DNA from 4 places in the Pseudoalteromonas sp. MTN2-4 genome. Region 3 is predicted to be linked to each of the others. Evidence: predicted binding sites of a transcription regulator. Region 3 holds the regulator's gene; each other region holds the start of a gene.

Evidence for each region. The regulator sigma-54, encoded in region 3, starts transcription at its own class of promoters, with help from an activator protein. The targets are predictions, from matches to a motif close to GTTGGCACGNNNNTNGNNT.
Region 1: the regulator sigma-54 is predicted to act here: its motif matches at 3,901-3,919, upstream of ACGHEH_RS12905 (LiaF domain-containing protein).
Region 2: the regulator sigma-54 is predicted to act here: its motif matches at 3,252-3,270, upstream of flgB (flagellar basal body rod protein FlgB).
Region 4: the regulator sigma-54 is predicted to act here: its motif matches at 2,719-2,737, upstream of ACGHEH_RS19050 (YggN family protein).

The regions. Positions count from the first base shown of each region.
Region 1 is NZ_BTGK01000004.1:396,175-401,246, reverse strand. Features, by position in the region: gene ACGHEH_RS12925 (S9 family peptidase) at 1-543, shown strand, start outside; gene ACGHEH_RS12920 (hypothetical protein) at 684-854, shown strand; gene ACGHEH_RS12915 (alkaline phosphatase family protein) at 908-2,095, opposite strand; gene ACGHEH_RS12910 (DUF417 family protein) at 2,241-3,068, shown strand; gene ACGHEH_RS12905 (LiaF domain-containing protein) at 3,108-3,773, opposite strand; gene xthA (exodeoxyribonuclease III) at 4,129-4,938, shown strand; gene ACGHEH_RS12895 (energy-coupling factor ABC transporter permease) at 4,953-5,072, shown strand, end outside.
Region 2 is NZ_BTGK01000008.1:16,090-21,161, forward strand. Features, by position in the region: gene flgN (flagellar export chaperone FlgN) at 1-125, opposite strand, end outside; gene flgM (flagellar biosynthesis anti-sigma factor FlgM) at 118-441, opposite strand; gene flgA (flagellar basal body P-ring formation chaperone FlgA) at 509-1,216, opposite strand; gene ACGHEH_RS16555 (chemotaxis protein CheV) at 1,357-2,289, shown strand; gene ACGHEH_RS16560 (CheR family methyltransferase) at 2,307-3,140, shown strand; gene flgB (flagellar basal body rod protein FlgB) at 3,305-3,715, shown strand; gene flgC (flagellar basal body rod protein FlgC) at 3,718-4,152, shown strand; gene ACGHEH_RS16575 (flagellar hook assembly protein FlgD) at 4,167-4,850, shown strand; gene flgE (flagellar hook protein FlgE) at 4,893-5,072, shown strand, end outside.
Region 3 is NZ_BTGK01000009.1:81,112-86,183, reverse strand. Features, by position in the region: gene ACGHEH_RS17775 (KpsF/GutQ family sugar-phosphate isomerase) at 1-800, shown strand, start outside; gene kdsC (3-deoxy-manno-octulosonate-8-phosphatase KdsC) at 801-1,352, shown strand; gene lptC (LPS export ABC transporter periplasmic protein LptC) at 1,349-1,903, shown strand; gene lptA (lipopolysaccharide transport periplasmic protein LptA) at 1,893-2,417, shown strand; gene lptB (LPS export ABC transporter ATP-binding protein) at 2,420-3,145, shown strand; gene ACGHEH_RS17750 (RNA polymerase factor sigma-54) at 3,193-4,713, shown strand; gene hpf (ribosome hibernation promoting factor) at 4,742-5,029, shown strand; gene ptsN (PTS IIA-like nitrogen regulatory protein PtsN) at 5,032-5,072, shown strand, end outside.
Region 4 is NZ_BTGK01000011.1:1,490-6,561, forward strand. Features, by position in the region: gene ACGHEH_RS19025 (hypothetical protein) at 1-34, opposite strand, end outside; tRNA gene ACGHEH_RS19030 (tRNA-Ser) at 279-371, opposite strand; tRNA gene ACGHEH_RS19035 (tRNA-Ser) at 389-479, opposite strand; gene ACGHEH_RS19040 (hypothetical protein) at 644-787, opposite strand; gene ACGHEH_RS19045 (diacylglycerol/lipid kinase family protein) at 1,016-1,834, shown strand; gene ACGHEH_RS19050 (YggN family protein) at 1,895-2,683, opposite strand; gene ACGHEH_RS19055 (PA3496 family putative envelope integrity protein) at 2,954-3,136, shown strand; gene ACGHEH_RS19060 (cytochrome b/b6 domain-containing protein) at 3,282-3,929, shown strand; gene sthA (Si-specific NAD(P)(+) transhydrogenase) at 4,004-5,072, opposite strand, start outside.

The DNA of each region.
Region 1 (5,072 bases), on a different contig from region 3:
CAAAATACCTTTAATGATTTTGTAGACGTAACAAAACAGCTAGTTGAACAAGGTTATGGCCATAAAGATCAAGTTTACGCTGTAGGTGGCAGTGCTGGCGGTCTGTTAATGGGTGCGGTGATCAACCAAGCACCTGATTTATATAAAGGCATTGCTGCACATGTTCCTTTTGTTGACGTAGTTACAACTATGCTTGATGAAAGCATTCCACTTACTACCGGTGAATATGACGAATGGGGTAACCCAAACGACAAAGCTTATTACGACTACATGCTAAGCTATTCGCCTTATGATCAGGTTAAGAAGCAAGATTACCCTCATATTCTTGTAACGACTGGCCTACATGATTCTCAAGTACAGTACTTTGAGCCTGCAAAGTGGGTAGCAAAACTGCGCGACTATAAGACAAACGACAATAAGTTATTGTTTAAAGTAGATATGGAAGCGGGTCACGGTGGTGCATCAGGTCGCTTCAAACGCTTACATGATACTGCTCTAGAGTATGCATTCTTCCTAGATTTAGCAGGAAAAAATAACTTATAAAATAGTTATTCTGTAAATGTAAGGCCAGATTAACTGGTCTTACATTCTCTTACATTTCGCTACACTTCGACACACACATTTCCACTCTTCATTGCTAAAATTAAAACATATCAAAAGTAGCTTAGGCTCAGGGAATTGTTATGTTTGCATCAGCGTATAAAAAGATTTTTAGTTTAGTTTTATGTTTTGGCTCAACCTCGGCGTTAGCAGAGCCAGTCTCTCATCTGAGTAAGCTAGATAAAAGTCACTCTCAATCAGCAAGCTTCAAGCAAAACAATGGTGATAAAAAGTTTCCAACCAGAAAAGAGTAACCTCATGGTTACTCTTTTTATTTAAAACGCTTAGTTTCCGAATTTTATTCTAATTATTCGTTTAGCGCTTTAAGTAGTGTTTTGCCATCTGAGTCTACATTCCTTATCAGCTCTAAACCCAGTATTTTAGCTATTGTTGGGTATATTTCTAAATTACTCATTTCTTTAATTTGATAGCCCTTTTTAAAAGCTGGCCCAGTTGCAACAAACATAGCAGCCATATCATCTGTATTTGCAAAACCATGAGTACCTTTATAATCTAGTTTGCCATCAAAGCTAAAAACACTCGGAGCTTTGGTTTCTAAAATAATATCTGGGATCCTTGGAGTGCCATGGTAATGACGCTGCTTTAAGATCGTATCATCTAGCACTGCATATCGATTGTTTGAGATAAGACGTAACTGTTGCTTTGCTGAATTAACGTTTTCAATTGAAGCGTCATTCGCATAAATAAGTACTCTTGGTCCTGTGTTTTTCACCGTCCAAGACTTTGGAATATTCAGGCTGCTAATCGTGATTGTTTTGTCTTCTTTTAATGAGGACATACCATGATCAGCCACCAGCACTAAGTTTACATCATGAGGCAGCTTTTTTAAGCGCTCATCAAACTGCCCGATTAACTTATCCATTGTTTGCACGGCATCATAAACTTCTTTGCTATCAGGTCCAAAGTCATGACCCATACTATCGACTAATGAAAAATACCCTGCAACAAAACTTGGTCTTTGTTCTTTTGGTAACTTTAACCACTCAACCATTTGGTCGATACGCGTTTGGTAATCACTATGTTTTGAGTAATGATAGTAATAGTCAGGGGTCATGCCATTAAAGCGTGCATCGGATTCTGGCCAGAAATAGGCAGCTGATTTGAGCCCTTGCATTTTTGCCAGATTCCATAAAGGTATGCCATTAAGCCAAGTACTATCTCCTTGCCCTTTACCCATCTTATAACAATCACCTCTTTGTTTATCACAGAACTTATTGTCGATAATACCGTGATTGACCGGTAGTAAGCCGGTAATTATGGATATATGATTTGGAAAGGTTTTACTTGGATATACAGGCCACATTTTAGTGGCTCGAACACCGCCATCGGCGATGTGTTTAATATTTTGAGCGTTATGTTTTTCAATATAATCCCACCGAAAACCATCAAGTGAGATAAGGACGACAGTTTGTTGCTTTGCGATACTGGGTATGGCTATAAGCAATAAGACACAATAAAAAAGTGTTTTGATCATTTAAAATTCCCGTGTTTAAGTGCGCTTTTATTTTGGTTGCTTAAAATGACAAAAGAAACAATTTTCGATAAAAGATATTTATAAAATGAAAGAAATCTTCTTTATCTCGGTCTTATTGCGTATTCCTAATTATAAAGGTTGTTAAATGAAAAAGTTGTATTGCAGTACCAAGATGGCGCTTTTACTCGTTGTATTATCAAGTTTATTGATGAGCACGAGTATGTTGCTAATGGGCAGTCATAGACATATCGAAAAAACAGTCAATTTTTTTGGCTTCAACTCACTCCTAAGTTATGAACTTGCTAACATGCTGGCTGCTTTATGCTTTTCTTTACTTGCTGTATTTGCGATACTTTCTATGTACTTTGAAAAAGCAAAACCGACTTTAGCATATTTACTCATTATTGTGTCTGTAGTGCCTTTACTAAGCCTTTTTTCAACGGGTATGTGGATTGAAAGCATGGGCGGTTTTCCTGTCATCGGAGCAGGCCAAAACGTCATTAAGTATTTTGCGTTACTTTCTATTGGCATCTGTCTACTTAACCCAAACCTTTCTAATCATGTAATGCAGTGGATAGCGATATTCCCAGTTTTGGTGGTACTCGTTTGGATCGGGGGTATGAAGTTTACCTTGATAGAAGCACAAGGGATCGAAGATTTACTGCAAACTTCACCATTTATGTCTTGGATGTATAGTGTTTGGGATTTACAAACTGCCTCGAATTTAATTGGCGTTTATGATTTGTTAGCTGTCGCACTTTTGATTGCAGCCATTTATAACAGAAAAGCACTTTGGATTGGCCTGTTAATGTCACTTGCAGTTTTTGTCATGACACAAACATTTTTAGCTACAACCCCAGGCGCAGTTACTTCATCAACTATTTTATCTACGACTGGTCACTTTTTAATAAAAGACTTGTGGTTTATCGCGAATTTAATTTTCTTTTTAAAGTTTACCGAACAAAAAGTATGATAAAAAGGGCACGTTTAAAGGTGCCCTCTCATATCCTGCTTATTTATATTTACCATAACTACCATCATCAAATAATGATTTAAGTTCATTGGCAAAACTCACAAACTTTTCTTTAATCGTGCGCTTAATTTCAACGTCAACTGAACCTAACCAAAGTTTGCCTTTAATCTTTATAGTCGGTGCTTGTTTTGGCGCAATAGATGGCGCTTTATTTTCTACATTACCTAGAATACAAAACGCCTCGCAGATCACATTTACACCTTCGGGGATCAAAATTTTCTCTGAACCCAGTATGCAATTTACATTTACAGTTACTTCTTGGTGCTCAAATACAGCATCGGAAAAGTCTAAGGTTGTAGAACCCAATACATTTAATAAATTAATTTCTTTCGGTACCGCCCATTTACCTGTTCGAGAGCTGTTTCCTAAAACCGTTTTAATATCTAGCTTGTCGCCTGCAGATTTTTGTCCGTAATTAATATTCAAGCTAGCATCTTTTTGTGCCGTATACTTCTCGTCTGCTTGCATAGTAAGATCTGCTGTTAAGGCGACGATTTCAGCATGAACCTGTGTACTCATTGCTTTGTCTAAACGTCTTTCAAATGCCTCTGCGGAAATAACACCATGGCTATAGTTGTAAATTAGGTTGTCTATTACTTCTTCTCTGACTTGTTCAATTGGTCTATCTTCTAATACGACGCTCATGATATTTCCCTACTATATAATACCAATCTGCAATAACACTTAATTAAGCTGATTGGTATAAGTGAATGAAAGGTTCAACTTAAGCATTCAATAAGCTGTACCATTAAAATTGTATTTATTAAATTCAAAGCAATAACCGAACCAGAAATAAAGTCATTATAATTCAATGCACTAGTTCGGACTGCACTTCTAGTTAGGTTGCTTTTTCACCAAAACTTGAGTGTATTGACCAATAAATAACATATCTCCCAAACCGAAAAAAGTGATAGATAATTAAATTGCTATCTCGGGCTTTCGCAACTCCCTTTCAATGTTAAAATGGTACGTAAATTACATAGAACTATAAGCTCAAATTATGAAAGTAATCTCATTTAACATTAATGGCCTTCGTGCTCGTCTTCATCAATTACAAGCATTAATCGACAAACATCAACCTGACGTAATTGGTTTACAGGAAATCAAAGTTCACGATGAAGCGTTTCCGGTTGAAGATGTAGAAGCTATGGGCTACCACGTTTATTTCCATGGTCAAAAGGCACATTATGGTGTCGCACTGATGTCGAAGAAACCTGCTAAATCAATCAAAAAAGGGTTTTCGACTGATACAGAAGAATCCCAAAAACGTATGATTTCAGGTGTATTCGAGAATGATAAAGGTGAAGATGTGATCATTCATAATGGCTACTTCCCTCAAGGTGATAACATAAATCATGAAACCAAGTTCCCATACAAGCGTCAGTTCTATAAAGACTTAATGACACACTTAAATGAAAATCACACGCCTGAAGAAAATGTCATTGTGATGGGTGATATCAATATCTCACCGATAGATTTAGATATAGGTATTGGTGAGCCAAATAAGAAGCGTTGGCTTAAAACGGGTAAATGTTCATTCCAACCAGAAGAACGTGAATGGCTTGCGACGTTAATGGATTGGGGATTTAAAGATACTTTCCGCGAATTAACACCAGAAAAGACAGAACGTTACTCGTGGTTCGACTATCGCTCAAAAGGTTTTGATGATAACCGAGGCCTTCGCATTGATGTAGTGTTAGCGACTGAATCATTGATGGCCAAATGTGTAGAAAGTGAAATCGATTACGATTTAAGAGGCATCGAAAAGCCTTCTGATCACGCGCCAATTTGGGCCGAGTTTAAATTTTAATTAGAACTCACTCTATGTTATTGACCCCGCTTGTTACCTTAATCATATTCGCGTTTACTATCGATAAACGCGAATATTTAACGCTTTGGCATAGGCCTATCCGACAAACTGGTGTACTTGCTTGTTCAGTTGTA
Region 2 (5,072 bases), on a different contig from region 3:
TTTAAGCCATCGCCTTTTTTGCTAGCAAGACATGCTAGCTCTGCATCTAAAAGCTGGGTCAAAGCGTTAAGGTGCTGTAATTGGTTTTCTAACTTATGATGACAAAGGTTTATTTGATCATCCATACACGTCAAACTCAAACGCCGCAATATTCTTAGCTAATTTTTCAGCATCAACCTGATATTTACCTTCACTGATAGCTTTCTTTAGTTCCTCAACTTTTTTGCTGTCAAAAGAAGGCGATTGTTGCGCTTTTTCTTGCAAACTTTTTAGTTGTTGTGCTTGTGGTGTTAAACTCACAGAGTCAGTTGCAGCCTTTTGAGGGGCTTTAGCTGTTTCAGCTGTCACGTTCGCATCAGACTTTTGTAAACCAGTTTTTTGTTGCTTGATATTATCAAGCACACTGTTCGGCTGAGATTGCCCTTTTATATTATTAACCATGATAATTGACCCAAAAATTACTCATGCCTATCTATCGACCTGTTTGCTTATAACTTTAGTAAAAAAGTTAAATATTAACCTCGACAGATTCTACATCTTTTACTCTTGCGGAGATAGTTTTTCCAGACTTTTGATTTTTAACTCTTATTTGTTCACCAACATTTCCATCTTGAAGTGCCACGCCCGTTGTTTTTATCGTTAAAGTGCGAGTTTTAGCATAAATTGTTACGCTATCGCCTTTGCAAACCATACAGATATGATGGAGTCCAATGGCTGTACCCGCTCTAATTACTCGTTTACTTCTACTACCAACCAGATACTGCTCAGTGTCTAAATTACTAGCCCTAACAAAATGCTTAGGTTTGTACTCAATACTGATAGATTCTTTGGTAATTAATTCTCCTTTATTAATTGCTTGAGTTGTCACTATGACAGGGTGAAGCTCTTCAATTCTGACATGCACAAATTGAGTCCAGCCTGATATATCTTCGCACTTCACTTGCACGGTAACTTGCCGGTTAAAAGGCGGACTGGCGTTAGTCGAGTGGTATAAAGGACTCTCACACACGCGCTCTGATAATCGAGCATCTAGCGGTAATGCTTTGATTGTTGTTTTAATATCAGGGTTTAGCTCAATTTGTTGAGCAATGAACCTTTCAGCTCCCTTTTCTAAATTGGTGTTCGTATAAATTTGTGCTTGGCATATATAGCTGGCTAGAAAACAAGCCATTGCACAAAAAATCTCATATGATTTGGTTTTTTTTAACAAACTCATGATGTTTCGACTATGCTTATCAGGAGAAACAAGGTATAAAGATTTTGCGTGAAATACCATATTCCTTCAAGGTGCTTCTATGATTAGTATCCTGAAAAGCGTATGATATTACCAAGATGACCGATATGTAGGAGATTGAAATGGCAGGTGTTTTAGACTCTGTAAACCAACGTACACAGTTGGTTGGGCAAAACCGCCTAGAGTTGCTACTTTTTCGACTGAGAGGTCGTCAAAGATTTGGCATCAATGTATTTAAAGTTAGAGAAGTGCTTCAATGCCCACCCCTCACCAGTATGCCGAAATCAAATTCTTACATTCGCGGTGTAGCCCATATTCGTGGTCAAACTATTTCTGTTATTGATATGTCTTTAGCAGTAGGTGGTCCACCCATCGAAAACATTAAAGACTGCTTTATCATTATTGCTGAATATAATCGTTCTGTTCAGGGCTTTTTGGTTGGTGCGGTTGAAAGAATCGTTAATATGAACTGGGAGAAAATTATGCCGCCACCAGATGGTGCGGGCAGGTACTCTTATTTAACGGCAGTGACAGAAATTGAAAATGAATTAGTTGAAATACTAGACGTAGAAAAAATTCTTAACGAGATATGTCCCGTTAATACCGAAGTCAGCGAAGAAATAGTGTCTGATGGCGAGATGCAAAAAGACCTAGGCGAGCGAATTGTATTTATTGCTGATGACTCTGCAGTTGCAAGAAATCAGGTTAAGCGTGCGCTAGAGCCGTTAGGTGTTCAAACAGAATTAGCAAAAAATGGCAAAGAAGCCTTAATTAGGCTAAAAGAGATAGCAGAAGTTGATTGTCAAAATGACATCACTGAGCGTGTAGGTTTACTTATTTCAGACGTAGAAATGCCTGAGATGGATGGTTACACGCTAACAGCGGAAATTAAAGCAGACCCGAAATTAGCCCCTTTGCATGTAATTTTACACACTTCATTAAGTGGGGTGTTTAATCAGGCTATGATTGAAAAAGTTGGTGCTGATGATTTTATTGCAAAGTTTAACCCTGATGAATTAGCAACAGCGGTTAAAAAATGGGTTCATTGTGACTAGATAACGGCGGTAGTATCTTGGAAAATAAAAACCTTCAACAAGGCGAATATGACCAGTTCAGAACCTTCTTAGAGCAGCAATGCGGGATTGTTCTCGGAGATAACAAACTTTATTTGGTAAAAAGCCGTTTAGCTCCTTTGATGGCTCGCTTTGGTGTGGACTCTCTTTCAGCGCTTGTCGCTAAGACACTGAGCCCTCATGAACGTCAGCTAAGAGCTGCTGTTGTTGATGCCATGACCACAAACGAAACTCTCTGGTTTAGAGATACTTATCCTTTTGAGTTGTTGAAAAGTAAAATATACCCAGAATTGAAAGACACTCGAAGGGGGGTAAAAATCTGGTCAGCGGCAAGCTCTTCAGGCCAGGAGCCATACTCTATTGCGATGGCGACACAGGAGTATCAGTCTCAAAACCCAGGCGCACTGAAAATGGGTGTACAAATTGTTGGTACTGACATTTCAAATACCATGCTTGATATGTGTAAAAATGCAGAGTACGACTCATTGGCCTTAGCACGAGGGTTATCCGTTGAGCGTCGTCAAAAATTTTTTCAAGACAGTGGCAACGGCATGGCACGAGTTGTTGACCCAATAAAAAGAATGGTTAATTTTAGGCACCTTAATTTGCTAGATTCATATTCTTTAATGGGGAAGTTTGACGTTATCTTTTGCAGAAATGTACTGATTTACTTCTCGCCAGAAGTGAAAGCTAAGATTATTTCTCAGTTTGCACAAGCTTTAAATCCTAGAGGTTACTTGTTTTTAGGGGCATCTGAATCTATGGCTGGGCTCAGTGATGAGTTTGAAATGATACGTTGTAATCCGGGGATTATTTACCGTAAAAAAACATAATAAATACTAAGCGGCAACCTACTTGCCGCTTTTTTTATATCTTAAGAGTGTCACCTCAAATCTTTCTAGCTGTATCCTTTTTCTTATCTCATTGAAATTTATATATTTTATTTTGGCCCGTTTATTGCTTTTACTTGGTAGAGTCAATTTTTTGGAGTCGTGTCATGGCAATTAGTTTTGATAAAGCACTAGGCGTTCACCAACATACGATGTTGATACGTTCACAACGTGCAGAGATGTTAGCAAGTAATATTGCGAACGCAGACACACCAGGATACAAAGCAAAAGATATAGATTTTGCACAGGCATTCAAAGCGGCAAAGTCTTCTCAGCAACGTGGCAACATGATGCAAAGAACAGACAGTAAACATCTACATGGTGGCAGTCAATTAAATAGCAGTGTTGAGTTATTTCGCAATCCAAATCAAGCAGATACAGGTGATGGTAACTCAGTCGACATACAAGTGGAACGAAACTTGTATGTACAAAATGCATTAGAGTATCAGGCAAGTTTGCAATTTTTAACTGGCAAGTTTAAAGGGCTGAAGAAAGCCCTAGGTAGTCAAGGAGCATAACCATGAGCTTATATAATGTTTTCGATATAGCAGGCTCTGGAATGAGTGCTCAAAATATTCGATTGAATACCACTGCGAGTAATATTTCAAATGCCAATAGTATCAGTTCTAGCCAAGATAAAGTTTATCGAGCGCGACACCCTGTATTTGCAGCTGAACTGACCAAAGCGTCTGAGGCACATGATCCAAGCCAGCTAAATGCGTCGGTTGGAGTGAAAGTGCTAGGCATAGTAGAGAGTGATAAACCATTGCAGGTTGAGTACAACCCTAATCACCCTAGTGCTGACAAAGACGGGTACATCTATAAACCAAATGTGAATGTAGTAGAAGAAATGGCAAACATGATCTCTGCTTCACGTTCGTACCAAACCAATGTCCAAGTTGCTGATGCAGCCAAGCAAATGCTCAGCAAAACTTTATTACTTGGTCAGCGCTAGTGGGAGTATAGCCGATGAGTAACGATATTAATGCCGCATCTTCATATATGGATTCGTTACGTTGGTCTGAGCAAAATAAAACAACGCAGAGCGATAAGAAAAACGACGCATTGACGCAAGAAGATTTCTTTTCGCTGCTTACTCAACAATTGTCTTATCAAGATCCGAGTAAACCTGCTGACAATGACCAAATGATTTCGCAGATGACGAATTTTACAATGGCCGAAGGTATTTCCGGTTTAAATGAAAAATTTGACTTGTTGTCAGCCTCAATGACCTCTAATTCGGCATTACAGGCATCTACACTAGTCGGCAAAAAAGCGCTATTAGAATCGGATTCAATAGACTTTGGTGATGACCAATTAGCGAAAGGCTCGATTATTGCCCAAAGTCCTGTAGAGAGATTAACAGTCAGTATATTTGATGATAAAGGTCAACTAGTTCGTCAGATGGACATGGGGGCACAAAAAGCAGGTGCGATACGATTTGAGTGGGATGGTAAAAACGGTGATGGAGAAACCATGCCACCAGGTAATTACAAAATTAAGGCTGAGGGTAGTTTGAATGGTGAATATGCCAGTTTACCCATGGCCACATTTAAAAATATTGACAGTGTTAACGTAAACGGTGTTAACGGCATCATAGTTAATACGAGCTCTGGCGCAGTGAAATTATCAGACGTCGCAGAGATAGCATAGATTTTAAGTACTTAAATAAATTTAAGTGAAAGAGGTGAAAACATGAGTTTCAATATTGCATTAACAGGATTAGCTGCGGCACAAAAAGACTTAGATGTTACAGCAAATAATATTGCTAACGTAAACACGACAGGCTTTAAAGAGTCGCGTGCAGAATTTGCTGATGTGTACGCATCTTCAGTATTTAGTTCCGGTAAAACAAAGAATGGTGACGGTGCGCAA
Region 3 (5,072 bases):
GTAATAAAATTGCAGCTACACTCGCAAGCACAGGTACTCCCGCTTTTTTTGTGCACCCAGGTGAAGCAAGTCATGGTGATTTAGGTATGATCACCAAAGACGATGTTGTCTTATTGATCTCAAATTCAGGAGAGACCAGTGAAGTCGTCAATATTATTCCTGTTATAAAGCGCATTGGTGCAAAAACCATCGCCATGACAGGCAACCCTAATTCTTCAATGGCTAACCTTTCTGATATTCATTTGTGTATCGCGGTCTCGAAAGAAGCTTGTCCACTGGGGTTAGCACCAACAGCGAGTACAACAGCCACACTGGTTATGGGTGATGCACTTGCCGTTGCCCTGCTAGAAGCGCGCGGCTTTACTGCTGATGATTTTGCACTCTCCCACCCTGGAGGCTCTCTCGGTCGACGTTTATTGCTGACCTTAGAAGACATCATGCATCAAGGTGAGCAGATGCCAATCATCCAGACAGGAAAACTTATCAAAGATGCGTTATTTGAAATCTCGAGCAAAGGCTTAGGCATGACTGCGATCGTCGATGAGCAGGGAGTTTTAGCCGGAATTTTTACCGACGGTGACTTACGCCGTATTATTGAACAAAAACTCGATTTGCACAGCGCAAAAATTGATAATGCAATGACTGTCAAATGTACAACAGCAAAAGCTGATATGCTCGCGGCAGAGGCATTAAACATCATGGAAAACAAACGTATTAATGGTTTAATTGTGGTTGATGAAACTAATCGCCCAATTGGCGCTCTGAATATGCAAGACTTATTAAAAGCAGGAGTCATTTAAATGCAATTTGCCGACTTATATCAACCAATCAGCGAAGATGTGGTCTCTAGAGCGAAACAAATCAAGTTGCTCATTTGTGATATTGACGGTGTATTCTCTGACGGCCGTATTTACCTTGGCAATAATGGCGAAGAATTAAAGGCATTCAACACCAAAGATGGCTTTGGTATAAAAGCTCTTATCAATGCAGGAGTTGAAGTTGCCGTGATTACCGGTCGCCATTCACAGATTGTTCAGCAACGTATGACTAGCTTAACAGTAAAGCATATTTACCAAGGGCAAGAAGACAAGGTGAAAGCCTACGAAGAGTTGAAAGCCAACCTAAACCTGACAGATGTCGAGATTGCTTATATTGGTGACGATGGTCCTGATTTGCCTGTCATGGAGCAAGTAGGCTTTGCAGTGGCCGTAAATGATGCTCACCCTATCATTCGCAACCTCTCACACTACACGACTTTACTGCCTGGTGGATTTGGCGCTGTGAGAGAATTAACTGACTTACTCATGTTGTGCCAGGGTCATACACTCGGCACATCAGGAACAAGCGCATGACGGTCAACCGCGTCATATTATTAATTATTTTTGCACTGACCATGTATTGGATATGGTCACCGTATTTTGCTCAACCTAAAAAGCGAAGTGCCACTGAAGAAGAGAGCATAGCCACCCCAGATTATGTTGCTACAGATCTAAAGCAAACCAAATATTCTGAAGCTGGCATACGAAATTATTTAGTTGAAGCGAATAAAATGGAGCTTTATCAACAACTCGGGTTTAGCCATTTTACATCGCCTACATTCACCCTGTTTAATGGCCCACAAAATTGGCAACTTTCGGCCAATGAAGCCACTTTATATGAAAATAACATGCTGATCTTAGAGGGAGATGTTAAAGCCCTAAATCTAACTGAAGGCGCAATGATCAGCCAAATCAGCGCAGACCATATTCAAGTAGATATAACTCAGCGCGCCATGCGCTCAGATCTACCCGTAGAAATTGTGGGCCCCCACTTAAATATAAAAGGGCAAGGCCTCAATGCCGACCTCAATACTGAAATTATTGAGCTCATTAACCATACGCGAACCATTTACTATGACCAATAAACTACTTCTTTCACTGCTACTACTCGGCTTTTCTAACTTTGCTTTGGCAGAAACAGCATCTATGTCACAGGTATCGATTAAGGCAGGTAAGCAGCAAGCACAATTAAAGACAAACATTGGTATCTTTGAAGAAAATGTTGAAATCATTCATGGCAACCGTGAAATTTATGCCGATAGATTAGAAGTACATCAGCGTGAAGAGCTCGGTGAGAACAAGCAGCTTTTAGTCGCAACAGGCAAACCAGCTCGTTTTATCGAAAAGCAACCTGATGGCACAGTACTCAGTGCCAGCGCAGAGGAAGTTAGGTATGACGTTGCCAATAGACTACTTACCATTAAAGGCAAAGCTGAAATAAGCCTAGGAGGTCAAAGTACAAAAGCTGAAGCGATTATTTATGACATCGAGAAGCAACTGATCAGTGCTGAACGAAACGAACAAAATCAGCAACGTGTACACACGGTATTAGTACCAGAGAAAAAAGCATCAAAGTCTAACCCTGAACAAGGTCAATGAGCATGAGTGTGTTAACTGCCACAGCCCTAGCAAAAAGCTACAAAGGCCGCCAAGTCGTAAAAAATGTCAGCCTAAGTGTGGAAGCTGGAAGCATTGTTGGTCTTCTCGGTCCTAATGGCGCAGGTAAAACCACCAGTTTTTACATGATCGTTGGTCTTGTGCCTAGCGATAAAGGTAAAGTCACCATAGATGACGAAGATATCACTTTGCTACCTATGCACAGTAGAGCACGTATGGGCATAGGTTATCTGCCTCAAGAATCTTCCATCTTCAGAAAATTGACTGTGTATCAAAATTTAATGGCAATTTTAGAAACGCGTAAAGACCTCAATAAAGTACAAAGAGAACAAACCCTAGACGACCTATTAGATGAATTTAATATTCAACATATTCGGGACAGTCAGGGCATGGCTTTATCAGGTGGTGAGCGCCGCCGAGTTGAAATTGCTCGCGCTTTAGCCGCAAACCCCAAATTTATTCTTTTAGATGAGCCTTTTGCTGGCGTTGATCCGATTTCGGTGTTAGATATAAAGAAAATTGTTGAGCACTTAAAAAATCGCGGCATTGGAGTTCTCATTACAGATCATAATGTAAGAGAAACCCTTGATGTTTGTGAGAAAGCTTATATTGTTTCACATGGTGAATTAATCGCGTCAGGTACGCCTGAGTCAGTTTTAGCTGATCAAACCGTAAGAGACGTCTACCTAGGTGAACAATTCCGTCTATAGTTAAAACAAGACATAATCCAAATAACAAAAAGGATTGTTAGAAATACATGAGGCAATCGCTACAGCTGCGCATGGGGCAGCAACTAACCATGACACCACAATTGCAACAAGCAATTCGCTTACTGCAATTGAGCACACTAGATCTACAGCAAGAGATCCAAGAAGCGCTGGATAGCAACCCTTTACTCGAAGTAGATGAATCGGAAATAGAGCCGAGTGCTGATGGCAATGATTCAGACAAAGCGACCAAAGATACTGATTCTATCGAGCAACTCTCTAATTCTGCTGATGATGGTCACGGTGATGAACCGACAAGCGATTACGAGCTTGATAGCGATGCCGCACTAAGTAAAGACACAGTTAGTGACGATCTCGCCATGGATGTAACGTGGGACGAGTACATGAGTGCAGCACCAAGCACAAGTAGCGGCCCAATGCCTGAAGACGAAACCATTTATCAGGGCGAAACAACAGAAACATTACATGAATATTTAATGTGGCAATTAGAGCTCACTCCATTCAGCCCAACGGATAAAGCCATAGCTGTTGCCATTGTTGAAGCCGTTGATGATGCTGGTCTACTTACTGTCAGTACCGAAGAACTCCTAGAAAGTATTAATGAAGGTAATGACGAAGAGTTAATTGAACTCGACGAAGTTGAAGCTGTATTAAAGCGTATTCAACTTTTTGACCCTGTAGGTATTGCAGCTCGCTCATTACAAGAATGCTTATGTATTCAACTCAATCAGTTTGATGTAGATACGCCTTTCATTGCTGAAACAAAAATGGTGTTAAGCGAGCATATTGATCTATTGGCCAACCGTGATTACCGCACCATCATGAAAAAGACCAAGCTCAAAGAGCCTGAGTTAAAAGAAGTGATGACTCTCATTCACAGTCTTAACCCTAAACCTGCCGCCAGTATTATTCGTGAAGAATCTGAGTATGTTATTCCTGATGTGTCGGTGAAAAAAGTAAAAGGCCGCTGGGTTGTTGAGCTAAACCCTGAATGTATGCCTAAAATTAGGGTTAATGATCATTATGCAGCAATGTCACGCTCAGTAAAATCAAGCACTGACAGCCAATTCATTCGCTCTCACCTACAAGAAGCAAAATGGTTTATTAAGAGCTTAGAAAGCCGCAATGACACTTTAATGAAAGTTACCAATTGCATTGTGCAACAACAACAGGCATTCTTTGAACATGGACCTGAGGCAATGAAGCCTATGGTTTTGAATGATGTTGCTGAGATGGTCGAAATGCACGAGTCTACCATTTCTCGTGTCACCACTCAGAAGTACATGCATACGCCCCGTGGCATTTTTGAGTTGAAGTACTTTTTCTCAAGCCACGTAAGCACTGAAAACGGAGGTGAATGCTCATCGACTGCGATTAGAGCATTGATCAAAAAGCTAATTGCTGCAGAAAATACAGCTAAGCCATTGAGCGACAGCAAAATTGCAGATATATTGGCAGAACAGGGAATCAAAGTGGCACGTCGTACAATTGCAAAATACCGCGAGTCACTCTCTATTCCACCGTCAAATCAGCGTAAGAGCTTGATTTAAGACGTAAACCAAGAGAAGGAAAATGCTTATGCAACTAAATTTAACTGGTCGTCACGTAGAAATTACAGATTCATTAAGAGACTATGTAAACACGAAGTTTGCAAAGCTAGAAAGGCATTTTGATCACATTAATAACGTTCACGTGATCTTAGATGTTGAGAAGCTGGTACAAAAAGCCGAAGCTACCGTTCATTTAAATGGCGGTGAAATTTTCGCTTCAGATGAACACTCTGATATGTATGCAGCCATTGATAAGCTCGTTGATAAACTCGATCGCCAAGTTATCAAACACAAAGAGAAATTAACTCGACACTAACCATGAAACTTAGCTCGATTATCAACAAGGACTGCAGTAAAGC
Region 4 (5,072 bases), on a different contig from region 3:
ATAAAACAGCTGTGAAGACAATGGCTTTTTGCATAACGTGTTTCGCTCTTTTTTCAGTCAGTTTGCATCTTATTGAAAATTTATTCAAGCATAGTGAAAATGAACCTGTTATGTAGAACAGTGACTTAATACATTAATAAAGCACTTTCTGTTTAGTTGCTTTACTCACGTTAAAATAGCTTGTTGAACAAAGAAGGAATATCAATCGTTTATGGATTTAATGTGACTAAAATTCAGGCATAAAAAAACCGCAGTTAAGCGGTTTTAATATAAGTTAATGGCGGAGAAGGAGGGATTCGAACCCTCGATAGGGCTACAAACCCTATACTCCCTTAGCAGGGGAGCGCCTTCAGCCACTCGGCCACCTCTCCGGCGCAAACTTTAAATATGGCGGAGAGATAGGGATTTGAACCCTAGATACGCTATTAACGTATGCCGGTTTTCAAGACCGGTGCTTTCAACCACTCAGCCATCTCTCCATGGGCAAAGATAATACTCAGCGATTATGCTGCTGTAAATAGCTTTTGATTTGTTTGCTTAAAATTTAACCCAAAATTAAAGAAAAAATTCTTTTTTTTAGCTCAGATAGCCACATCGGTTAAATTGTGTATAGTGAAATCAAAAAGATAAGCCCTTTAAACGGTTACTTATATTGAGCCATATGAGCCGTCGACAGTTTTTGAGCGCAGACTGCAAAAAGAGACTGCCAGCTAAAGCTTGGCTTTTTAGTAGTTGATTTCTTTAAGCGAGGTTGCGTGTTGCTGCACGCCGCAGCTGTCTGGATCATGATGAGCTCCTAAGTTTTGTAAGTGAGTAGTACTTGATTGAGTGTATTTTGCATTCGATTTGATTAATTTAAAAACAATAAAAATTGCTATTTTCGGATAAGTTTTTCTAATGAATTTTTATTCATTGTTATGATCTTTGAATAGTTATTCTTATCTATTTTTCATTATTTAAGGGCCTTCTTGGTTTTTTGTGAATATTTATTTAATAAGCTAGGTTAATTAATTTTATGCTCGTTGTTGTAAAGCCAAGCGACTCGCCTTTTATCGAAGCGCAGGTTCAATGGATAAAAGAAGAATGTGTAAAAAGAGGGCTCAAAAATCAGTGGTTTTTTACATCAGGGTGTTTTGAGACAGATGTTGCAGCTATCAAGAAAAAGCTAGCAGAAGTAGAAACGGTTGTTGCAGTTGGTGGTGATGGGACATTGCATTTGGTCGCGAATGCATTGGCGAATTCATCTGTTTCGCTTGCTGTGTTGCCAGCTGGCACGGGTAACGATTTTGTAAGGCAGTTCGGGTATTCTAAACAGCAATGGCGAGCCTTGATTTTTTCTGAATCTTATAGGTTATTAGATTTAGGTAAAATCAATCAGCGCTTTTTCATTAATGTTGCAGGTATAGGGTTTAATGCTGCAGTTGTAAAAGATATGAATACGTTTCAAATCCGTCATAAGCTGAGCTATATTTTTGCGGGCATTAAGCACTTATTTAGCTTTAAACACACTTCATCGCATGATCCTTCTTTCATGCGTGTATTTGCCAATGGTCAGTTTTTTGCTGCAGGCCTAAAAGTGGCGCCGAGTGCTAGGATTGATAATGGCAAGCTATTAATGTTGCATTTTAGGGCTGAGTCTTTAATGAGTAGACTTTGGAGCTTTTTACTGATGCTAGTACATCAGCATGAAAAGTCATCTCATCTAGATGTGAGCGAGTTGATGGAGTATGAAATCTCTGTTCCTGGCCTGTTAGTTGAAGCTGATGGCGAAATGATAGGAGAGACACCCGCAGTCGTTAAAGTCTGCCGAGGCGCACTTAAGATGAGGTTATAAAAAGAGCTGACATTAGTCAGCTCATAAAGGGAGATAATTAATACTGCAATTTGATAATGCTTATTTAGATTTAAAGTTGAAAAGCTGATAGCCATTCATTGCTGGGATCTGCGCAACTAAATTTGTCTCTGCATGTGCAATACCTTCAAATTTATCGCATAAGCCATCTGCTTGTTCTTCAATTTGCTTCGCTTGTAACTGCACTTTTTCTTCAATTTGTTTACCCATGTTTTCCATGCGCGCTTCAAAGCTTTCCATGTCGCCACCTGAGCTGACCATTTCAGAGCCGACCATCATTAAGATACTACCGATTGATTCCATCATGGCTGACTCGACGGCTTCTTCTATGTGAGTTTCAAAGTGGTTATCAAAATTTTCTCCGAACTCATGAAAGGTCTTTTCGCCCATGACAAATGCACCTTGTTGATAGAAGGTATCACTGATCTCAACGTGTAGTTCATCCATCAGACCGTTAAGAGACTCTAGTCCTTGTAGGTTGAACGCTTGCGCTACTTCATCCAATGCAACACCAGCAAGCTTTACACCGTCAAGAGCGATATTTGCCACTTGTGGTAGTTGTACTCTGAGTGAATCTGCATAATTCGCTAGAGCTGTTTTTTGATCATAGGTTAGTGTGATTGCTTGTCCATCAACATAAAGCTCACCATAGCTGTCAATTGTTAGTTGTTTATTATTCTCTGCAGTGATCTGTAGTTGATTTGGTGTGATACGAACATCATTCTGGAAATCGACTTGGCACTGGTCACTGCTAATTTGAATACCGTGATCTTCATGTGCGATTGCTGAAGTACTTAAAATTAGCGTTGTTGCTAGCATAAACTTTTTCATAATTATCATTCCTATTGATAGACTCGATGATTACTTATCAAGATGAATGCCAAAAATTAAAGTTATTTAAATTCATATTGTTACGTGTTTTTGTTTTATTTCTGGAAGTGTTCTTATAGCTAAAAAAAAATAAAAGTGGTTTATTTAACCAATTATTACGATTTTTAACATTGAGGTCTCCATGCTAAGTCGCATCGTAAAGTTTGCAAACCTAAAAAATCGAGCTAATTATTAATTCAGTATTGTGCTTATAGTCATGAGGTTGTCACCATGCGTAATTCCTTTTCTGAAGATGCGCCTATTGATGATGAGTTTGGTGCGGAGTTAGATGATTTAAATACAGAGTCTTCTAGTATTCAAAAGCGCCGTGCTCGAAAAAGGTTAGAAGATTATTTTGAACAAAAGCGCTTACGTGAATGCTTAGGTGATGATGAGTTTGGAGATATTGATTAAACAAAGCGCGCTGTTTTTAGCTAAGTTTCTTCGCTTAAGTCAAAGTCAGGGCTAAAAGTAACTCTGCGTTAAATCTCAACTATCTAGACACGCTCCCGCAGTTCGTCATAATGGTGCGCATGGCATAAAATAGTTTGAGATTAATATGGGCAAAGTTAAGGTTTGGGATGGCTTTATTCGAGGTTTTCACTGGTTGTTGGTTATTGCGTTAGGTGTGCTGTATATCAGTGGAGAGGAAGGCTGGCTAGAGTTGCACTTTGTTACTGGTTATGTGTTGTTAGCACTAATGTTAGCTAGATTAGTTTGGGGTGTAATTGGTAGTGAAACAGCTAGGCTAAGCAAGTTGATTAATCACCCGAAAAAGGTTGTTAATGCATTAATAGGCAAAGAAGACAGAGTTGGCCACAATGCTGCAGGCAGCCTGATGGTTGTGCTGTTTTTTGTGTTGATCCTTCTACAACTCGTTACAGGGTTATTTACCACAGACGATATTCTTGTTGATGGTCCTTTGGTGCAGTATGTCAGCTATAATCTTGTTGAGCTAGCAGGGTCAATACACCACAGCAATGTCGACTTTATAATTGCCGCAATTGCATTACATATCTTGGCTATCATTGCCTATCGTTTTAAAGGTAAAAACCTCATCAAAACGCTTTTAACAGGCAAAGTAGAATCAAGCTTGCAACAGCCAAAAATGAAGGCTGGTTGGATAGCTTATATCATCTTTGCTCTGTTCGCTGCGGTATTAATTTTCTTGTGGGGTATGGAGCCTTTAAGTCAATTGATGGCATAAGCCAAAACTTGAGTGAATAAAAAACCCGATAAACTCAGTTTATCGGGTTTTTACATTTTTATGTGGTGAGTTACTTAGTCACTCAAGCGGTTTAAGCCATTTAACGCTGCTACACGATAGGCTTCTGCCATGGTTGGATAGTTAAAGGTGGTATTAACAAAGTATTCGATGTTATTACCCGGGCCCTTTTGTTCCATAATTGCTTGGCCGATGTGAACGATTTCTGAGGCACGCTCACCGAAGCAGTGAACACCTAAAATCTCTTTAGTTTCCGAGTGGAATAACAGCTTCAAGCTACCCACTTGTGTGCCTGTGATCTGCGCACGCGCAAGGTGCTTAAACTGGGCTCTCCCAACCTCGTAAGGGATTTTAGCTGCTGTTAGCTCTTGCTCTGTTTTGCCCACAGAACTCATTTCAGGAATGGTATAAATACCAGCAGGAATGTCATTGATCAGCTTTTCGCTGCAATCGCCTGAAACAATGGCTTTAGCTGCGATACGGCCCTGGTCAAATGCGGCACTGGCTAAACTTGGATAACCAATCACGTCACCAACGGCATAAATGTTATCGATTTCGGTTTGGTAGCTATCGTTAACTTTTAATTGTCCACGGCCATCGGCTTTTAGGCCTACAGCGGCAAGATTAAGCTTATCTGTATTACCGGTTCTGCCATTGGCAAATAAAATGCAGTCGGCACGTACGCGTTTTCCTGATTGCAGATGCAGTACGACACCATGCTCATGTGGTTCAACTTTAGCAAATTCTTCATTGTGACGAATAACAATGCCGCTATTCCAGAAGTGGTAACTTAGCGCATCAGAAATCTCCGCGTCCATAAACGCCAGTAATCTATCGCGGGTATTGATCAAATCAACTTTAGCACCAAGCCCTTTAAAGATAGAGGCATACTCACATCCAATAACACCGGCACCATAGATTAAAACGCGCTGAGGGTCATGCTCTAGGCTTAAAATGGTGTCACTGTCATATATTCTAGGGTGAGAGAAGTCGACACCAGGTGGACGATATGGACGTGAGCCTGTGGCAATCACAATAATCGGTGCCGTGATAACTTCATAAGAGCTATCTGCATGAGTCACCTTAATTGAGTAACGGTCAATAAAGCTGGCATCACCTTGAAAT